DNA from 2 places in the Agathobacter sp. LCP21S3_B2 genome. Region 2 is predicted to be linked to the other one. Evidence: predicted binding sites of a transcription regulator. Region 2 holds the regulator's gene; the other holds the start of a gene.

Region 1 (4,439 bases), on a different contig from region 2:
TGTAGCCTTATTGCCTGATGAATCTGAAACCTCATAGGTCACGGTATACTTTCCTGCTTTATCCTTATCTACCTTATCTCCTGATACCTTGACACTGTCTGTGATATCTCCGTCACAGTTGTCTGTTGCCGTGTATCCCGGATCACTGTACTTATCACCTTTTTTTACAGACATAAAATCATCGCCTGAAAGCTTTATCTGTGGTGCCGTGGTATCTGTGACATGCACAGTCCTTTTAACCTCGCCCTCATTCTTTGACGAGTCTGCGACACTGTACTTTATCTCATAATCCCCGGGCTTTGACGTATCGACAGTTCCTGTGACAGATACCTTGTCTGTCAGATCCCCATCATAGTTGTCTGTTGCCGTATATCCCGGGTCACTGAACTCGCTGCCTGCCTCTACAGTCATCTCAGCATCGCCATTTAATGCGATCTTCGGATCCTTCTTATCCCTTACCTCAACCTTGATGGTCTGTGTCGCAGTTTTTTTACCGTATTGAGCAGTTACCTTTATCTCGTATGAACCTGTCTTTGTCGCATCGACATTACTGTCTATAGTACATTTTATCTCTTTTCCCTTCCGGTTTATAAGCCTGCCTCTGACATACGCCTTAATTTTGGGCTCCTCAAACTTTTTGCCATACTCAACAGTGATACCGTTTTTAAACTTGCTGCTGAACTCAATGTGTGAGTCAAAGCATGCGATATATACTATAAACGCCACCACCAGAACTATTGCAGCCGTAAGTATACCGATAATCATCTTTTTATTTTTGTCCATTTTTCCAATCCTCTTTAGCATTTTATAATTATTCTCTCTATATTATTACTCAAACCTGATAGTATTATTTCTAGCAATATCTATTATAGCGTTAAACAATCTTTTTTGCTACTGCAAATTCCTTTAGAATTTCTTAATGTTAGCTTCATATATTTCAGTTGTGTTACAATTGTTTCTTTATCCCGAAAACCCGTGATAGAGTCGTAATATGTACTTAATTTATTTAATATCTTTGTTACTATTCAGTTCTCAATATGACTTACCACATATCTTTTTGCAGATATTCGCAATCACAAAAATCCCCCGAACAAGTCGGGGGATTTAAAAAGCTTATGCTGTAACAATCATTTTATTACTGCTCCTTACGGTGCATATCAAATGTCTCCATATGGTAGTTGGCGATGTTGTCACGAATCTTTCTGTCATCTGCTCTGCTTAAGAGCTCATCACGGAACTTCTTGGTAGTCACCATGTCATTGTATGAGCTTGGTCCGCCTACGCAGCCGCCCTCACATGCCATTCCCTCGATGAAGTTCTCAGGAAGCTTGCCTGCCTTCATGAGGAGAAGTGCCTTCTTACACTCTGCTGCTCCGTTTGCCTTGCAAACCTTACAATCAACATCCTCGCCTTTTTCCTTCATGCTCTCGATTACGGCTGCTGTAACTCCGCCTGAGTTTGCGAAACGCTTACCGTATACTGAGCCCTCCTGATATGATGTATCATCAGCCTCAAGCTGTACTCCCTTTGCCTTCATAATAGCACGAATCTCGCTGAAGGTAAGTACATAGTCTGCATTGCCCTCTATCTTCTGATCCTGTACCTCTGACTTCTTGGCAACACATGGTCCGATGAATACTGTAACTGCATCAGGATCCTTTGCCTTGATCATTCTTGAAACTGCACACATAGGTGAAACAGTTGTAGAAATCTTGTCAGCAAGCTCAGGATAGTGCTTTCTAACCATATTTACAAATCCAGGACAGCATGATGTAACCTTCTTCTCTCCTGCCTCGTATGCCTCAAGCCACTCGTCAGCCTCGTATGCTGCTGTCATATCTCCTCCGAGTGCTACCTCAACAAAACCGTTGAAGCCAACTGCCTGCATAGCCTTCTTCCAGCTGTTCATAGTGATATTTGCGCCAAACTGTCCCTCTGCTGCAGGTGCAACCATAGCGTATACATGCTTGTTCTCTGACTTGATTGCATCGATTACATCTACGATGTATGTCTTTGATCCGATAGCTCCGAATGGACAGCTGTGGATACACTTACCACATCTGATACATTTGCTCTCATCAATCACTGAAATGCCGTACTCGTTGTATGTAATGGCATTTACAGGGCAAGAGAACTTACATGGTCTCTTTAAATGAGCGATAGCGTTGTAAGGACATGCCTGTGCACAGCGTCCACACTCCTTACACTTCTGTGGGTCGATATGTGAGCGGAGACGTCCTGCCTCGATTGCTCCGAACTTACAGGCATTGATACAAGCCTTGCCGAGACAGTTCTGACAGTTCTCAGTAACTGTGTAGCTTGAAATCGGACAATCCTCACATGCTGAGCTGATTACCTGGATGATATTACCATCATCGTTTATGCTTGGTGCTTTACCCTCTGCGAGTCTGACACGTTGACGGATGATCTCTCTCTCCTTGTAGATACAGCAACGGAACTGAGGTGTCGGTCCCGGAATCAATGTAAATGGGATGTCATCTCTGATCTCATCGAGGTTACCTGCAAATGCAGCCTTTGCGACCTCAAGCAAAACTGCATGTTTGATTTTGATTACGTTTTCGTCAGCGTACATATTATCTCCTTTTCCTTAAAATAATGTATATTTTGTTACATAATTAATTACATACTTAGAAGAATCATTACATCATGTGACACTTCCCATATCACATGACCTGATTCCTCTAAAAAAATGCTCCTAGTATTTATCTACTAGGAACATTCTACAAAATTTTTTAAACTTTTTCTACCCTTGTATTCATCAAAATACAAAGAATTGTTATTTTTTTCACAATAGCGGCAATTTTAATAAAAATTACTCATGGCGCAGTGCGTCAATCGGGTTTAAGTTCGCTGCCTTGTATGATGGAAGCATACCAAATATGATTCCGATTGCCATGGAAAAAAGTACCGCAAGTATAGCTGCTGCCGGGCTTATCGCTGTCGGCGTACCATTCAGCATTGAGATGACCTTCGAGAGTATCACTCCGACCAGCACTCCGACTAAGCCTCCAAGGCTTGTGAGCACAACAGCCTCTGTGAGGAACTGACCGAGGATTGCTCCCTTTCCTGCTCCGATTGCTTTTTTTAGTCCTATCTCTGAGGTACGCTCTGTGACTGACACAAGCATGATATTCATTACACCGATACCACCGACTAACAGTGATATTCCGGCTATCCATATGAGCATCATATTGGTTGACTGGCTGAGCTGCTGTATCTGCTTTGCCTGCTCCTGTAAATCCTGTGCCTTGTAGGTCACATCAGAGCCGTCTGTGACATTTAAATTGCTGTTAAGTATCTCCTCAGCAGCCTTTCCCACTGTAGCCATGGTATCCGTGCTGTCTGCCTTAAGCAAAAGGTTCTGCGGCTCATCATAACCAAATATAACCGGCCATGTTCCGCTTGGCACAAATACATTGCCCTGGCTGTCATCATAGGCATACATATAGTAATCATCCATTGAGTTTATTACCAGATCATAGCTGTCCTTTTCCGTGACTACACCAACTACTGTAAACGGATATCCCTGTATCTCTACTGTCTTGCCGAGCGCGCTCTCTCCTGAAAACAGACTGCTCTCCACGCTCTCATCGATGAGTGCCACCCTGCGGGCCTTTGCATAGTCATTCTTTGAGAAACCTCTGCCCTTCATGACTACATAGCTTGCAGTATCGAAATATCCGTCATCGACACCTGTTATATTTCCGCCCGAAAGCGCCGTGTTCAGATAATAGACTGCATTGTAAGCCTGTCTTGTACGGTAAAGAGCTGCATTTTGTACATGGTCGAGCTCCTTTATGCTGTCAAGTGTGGCAGCCGATACCTCAGTCACTCCCGCCGGCGCCGTATCATATGACAGATCCATATCATAGCCATCCTTCTGCAGTGTGACCTTTACGTTATTACTTCCCGAACCTATGAGGTTCTTTTCTATCTGTTCGTTTGTTCCCTGAATTGTGGAAACAATCGCAATAATTGCTGCAATTCCGATGATGATTCCAAGCATGGTCAGAAACGAACGCATCTTATGTGACCAGATTCCCCTAAAGGACAATCTAATATTTTCAAGCATCTTTAATCCTCCCTGCTAAACTAATACATACCATCTTCCGACACCTTGGTTTTCTCGCCCTCCCTGACTCCATACGGGAATGCGATATAGTCATCATTTGTCAGACCTGACTTTATCTCCACATATGAGCCCCAGAGCGACTTGCCTGTTTTGACAGACTGCTTTTTGAGCTTTCCGTTGTCATCCTTGTATATATATGACTGTCCGTTCTCGGTTCTGACATATGACTTGTCGATATATAGTCCGCTGTCAGAGCCCTCCGATGATGTATCTATGGTCAGCTCAAGCGAATCGCCCTTTTTGAGATTCTGCGGATTCTCAATGTATGCAGTGTACTCATAGAATG
Region 2 (4,439 bases):
ATTACGATGACAACACCCCTTGTAGAGATGGACGGAGACGAGATGACCAGAATCCTCTGGCAGATGATAAAGGATGAGCTTTTAATACCTTTTATCGATTTAAAGACAGAGTATTATGATCTGGGCTTAGAGGAGCGAAATCGTACAGATGATCAGGTGACCGTTGAATCAGCAAAGGCAACCATGAAATACGGTGTCGCAGTAAAATGTGCGACAATCACACCAAACGCAGCCAGAATGACAGAATACAATTTAAAGGAGATGTGGAAGAGCCCTAACGGCACAATAAGAGCCATGCTTGACGGAACAGTGTTCAGAGCACCAATCGTTGTAAAGGGCATAGAGCCAAACGTAAAGACATGGGTTAAACCAATCACAATCGCTCGTCATGCATATGGTGATGTGTACAAGGCAACAGAGATGAAGGTAGCTGGTCCCGGAAAGGCTGAGCTTGTATTTACAGCAGAAGATGGAACCGAGACAAGAGAGCTAATCCATGAGTTTAAGGGAGCGGGAGTTATTCAGGGACAGCATAACTTAGACGATTCAATCGAGAGCTTTGCACATAGCTGCTTTAAGTATGCACTTGATACAAAGCAGGATTTATGGTTTGCCACAAAGGATACAATCTCAAAGAAGTATGACCATACCTTCAAGGATATCTTCCAGGAAATCTTTGATGCACAGTACAAGGATGCTTTTGAGAAGGCTGGAATTACATATTTCTACACACTTATTGATGATGCTGTTGCCAGAGTAATGAAATCTGAGGGTGGATTTATCTGGGCATGCAAGAACTATGACGGAGATGTAATGAGTGATATGATCTCATCTGCATTCGGCTCACTTGCCATGATGACATCAGTGCTTGTATCCCCTCACGGATACTATGAGTATGAGGCAGCGCACGGAACAGTACAGAGACACTATTACAAGCATTTAAAGGGTGAGGAGACATCAACAAACTCTGTAGCTACTATTTTTGCTTGGACAGGAGCTCTCAGAAAGAGAGGAGAGCTTGACAAGCTTCCTGCACTTTCTGAGTTTGCAGACAAGCTTGAGGCAGCCTGCATAAAGACTATTGAGAGCGGAAAGATGACAAAGGATCTCGCACTCATCACAACAATTGAGAATCCTACTGTTTTAAACAGCGAGGGCTTCATCAAGGCAATCAGGGAGGAGCTTGAGAAGACAATTTAATCTGAAACTTGGTTTTTACTTTAGATTATGATATAACCCGGGAATAATTATAAATTTTTTGAATGTTAAATTCTTAACACATTGACAGATGACCTTCAAAAAATTATAATTAGTCTTGGGTTTTTGTCTTTAAAATAGAAATGACATCCTGATGATTGGAGGAATAGGACTTGAGTAAAGAAATATCACAGGCGGTTATCAGACGACTGCCACGATACTATAGATATCTCGGAGAGCTTTTAGATGAGGGAGTGGAGCGTATTTCATCAAACGATCTGAGTCACAGAATGAAGGTTACAGCTTCGCAAATCAGACAGGATCTCAACAATTTCGGAGGCTTTGGACAGCAGGGATACGGATACAATGTTCAGTTCCTCTACGAGGAAATAGGAAAGATAATGGGACTTGACACTGAGCATAGAATAATTATCATCGGTGCAGGTAATCTGGGACAGGCGCTTGCCAATTATGTAAAGTTTGAAAAGCTTGGTTTTGTGATTACGGCCCTCTTTGATGTGAATCCTGATCTTTCAGGAAAGAGTGTGCGAGGCATTCCAATCCTTATGCTAAACGAGCTGGGAGAGTATTGCAGGACACACAGGGTGGATATTGCTGCGCTTACCATGCCAAAGTCAAAGGCTGATACCATTGCGTCAAAGCTTGTTGAACTGGGGATAAAGGCTATATGGAATTTCGCTCATGTGGACCTTGAAATACCTGACAAGGATGTGGTTGTGGAGAGTGTACATCTGTCTGACAGCCTTATGCAGCTCAGCTACAATATTGTAAAAAATTCCAAAAATAAATAGAGGGTGAGTTTTATGAATGATAAAAAAGATTTTGAGGCTGCATTAAAAGGAAAAAAGGTGCCTTTACTGGTTTTAGACCAGAAATGGCACAGGCTTTTTGCCATTCATGGTAAGACTGATGAAATATCAGCCACGGAAAAAGAACTGGATGAGCTGTTGAAGCTGCAGGGAAAGTACAATAATGAGCTCAAGGATTTGAAGAAGCTTAAGTCAAAGACCATGACAAATATTGTCGCCAACATGGGCGATGACGGAGATGAAAAGCGCGACAAGGATAAGCAGATTATAGATGAGATAAATGAGAAAGCCGACAATATCGAGGGAGAGCTTATTGAAATCCAAAAGAATATAAAAGCAGTTAATGACAGGCTGATGCTTTTGTCGATGGATTACTTCAGTGAAAAAATCGAGAAAAACAAACTGGAATCAAAAGAAATTGACGACTGGATTGCAAATATAAGAGTTGAGCTCAAAAAGAATGTAATCAGAAAACAGAACAGAGATATCAACAACAGGGAGATTTATTCATATCTTCATGATATTTTTGGCGCTGAGGTTTTGGATCTTTTTGATATTGAATATGACGATCCTATGGTCTTTAATGCCAATAATGCAAAGGCTGATAATGCAAACAATGAGAATAAGGGGAATTGATATTGGAATATATTGTTACAGGTAATGAAATGAAGCTTCTGGACGATACAACATCACAGGTCTTTTTGGTTCCTTCGGTGGTGCTGATGGAGCAGGCTGCGGCCGGTGTTGTCCGGGAGCTTGTTGCATGTTTTGATAAATCAAAGGAGTTTGCCGTGATATGCGGCAGAGGCAATAATGCAGGAGACGGTATCACGATAGCAAGACTTTTAAATCAGGCCGGATACAGATGCATGGTGTACTATGCTTTTGGCACAGATGAGGCAGGAAGCGAGCTCTTTGAGCTGCAGAAAAATATATACGCAAGGTATGGCTTCAAGGTGGTCTCTGATATTGAGAGTGTGTGTAAAAGTGACGTAATAATAGATGCACTGTTTGGCACAGGGCTTAAGCGAGCCATAGAAGGCTCTTTAGCAGATGTGATTTCAGCCGTTAACAAGGCAAATGCTTACAGGGTGGCGGTCGACGTGCCGTCGGGAGTGGATTCTGATAAAGGACATGTGATGGGATGCACTTTTAAAGCAGATTTCACATATACTTTTTCTTATAAAAAGACAGGCCTTCTCCTGTGGCCGGGCTGTGATTATTGCGGTCTGGTTAAGGTGGTGCCTATAGGCATAGATGACCACAGCTTTTGTGGTAATCTGCCATCAGTAAGGGCTCTTGATGAGTCTGATTTAAAGAAGCTTGATAACAGACCGGTACACTCCAACAAGGGAACTTTCGGAAAACTGTTAGTTATTGCAGGAAGCCGCAATATGGCAGGTGCGGCGGTGCTTTCGGCAAAGGCTGCATATAAAAGCGGAGCAGGGCTTGTGAAAATTATAACGCCGGAGTGCAACCGCTCAATAATCCAATGTGCTTTGCCGGAAGCACTGCTTTGTACTGATATCACGTCAGCTAAAGCACTTGAGACAGAGCTTGAGTGGGCAGATGCAGTGGTGATAGGTCCGGGTCTTTCAAAGTCTGATAATGCCAAAATGTTAGTTGAAACAGTACTAAAAACAGCAGAGATACCTCTTGTGATTGATGCGGATGCGCTTAATATCATATCAGAAAGCATGGCACTGCTTAAGGAACATAAAATGCCTGTCATAGTGACTCCACACCTGGGCGAGATGTCCAGACTTACAGGATACAGTATTCCACATATACAGGAGGATATCATCGGTGTGGCAGGGGAGTTTGCAAGCTTGTACAATGTGACTTGTGTGCTTAAGGATTTTCGTACGATTATCGCAGCGGCTGATGGCGAAAAGTTTATCAATCTGTCCGGCAACTGCGGTATGGCAACAGCCGGAAGCGGAGATGTGCTAAGCGGTATCGTGGGAGGTCTTCTGGTACAGTGGCATGACACGAAAAAGGCCGCGGCGTACGGTGCATTTATTCATGGACTTGCCGGTGATATGGCATTTGACAATACCGGCTCTTATGGTATGATAGCAAGTGATATTATTGATGGATTAGATGAAGTTTGGATTAAGGTGGAAAAAAATGGCAATTAACAGAATCAGAGCAGATATAGATCTAGATGCAATTTTATATAATATGGAGTCGATGCACAATAAGCTAAAGCCGGGGACAATGATGGCAGCAGTCGTAAAGGCTGATGGTTACGGTCACGGTGCTGAGGCTGTTTCAGAGGTACTGGAGCCGCTTCCGTATCTGTGGGGCTATGCCGTTGCTACAAGCAACGAGGCAATGCAGCTTATCGCAGCAGGCAGAAAAAAGCCGATACTTATTTTAGGACTCAGCTTCCCGGAGCAGTTTGAGGAG

The links. Region 2 encodes Rex, which represses fermentation and respiration genes when NADH is low (regulators of the CRP and FNR family bind a similar motif). Its sites were predicted from a motif close to ATTGTTAANTANTTAACAAT; they were not measured.
Region 1: a site for Rex is predicted at 2,794-2,813, ahead of ACTQ1L_RS14620 (4Fe-4S dicluster domain-containing protein). Genes of this name have one in related genera too.

Annotation. Positions count from the first base shown of each region.
Region 1 covers NZ_JBQKGQ010000028.1:20,441-24,879, reverse strand. The annotation lists gene ACTQ1L_RS14625 (polysaccharide deacetylase family protein) at 1-783, opposite strand, end outside; gene ACTQ1L_RS14620 (4Fe-4S dicluster domain-containing protein) at 1,136-2,593, opposite strand; gene ACTQ1L_RS14615 (ABC transporter permease) at 2,834-4,093, opposite strand; gene ACTQ1L_RS14610 (biotin/lipoyl-binding protein) at 4,114-4,439, opposite strand, start outside.
Region 2 covers NZ_JBQKGQ010000001.1:33,766-38,204, forward strand. The annotation lists gene ACTQ1L_RS00160 (NADP-dependent isocitrate dehydrogenase) at 1-1,200, shown strand, start outside; gene ACTQ1L_RS00165 (redox-sensing transcriptional repressor Rex) at 1,371-2,009, shown strand; gene ACTQ1L_RS00170 (hypothetical protein) at 2,022-2,663, shown strand; gene ACTQ1L_RS00175 (NAD(P)H-hydrate dehydratase) at 2,666-4,168, shown strand; gene alr (alanine racemase) at 4,158-4,439, shown strand, end outside.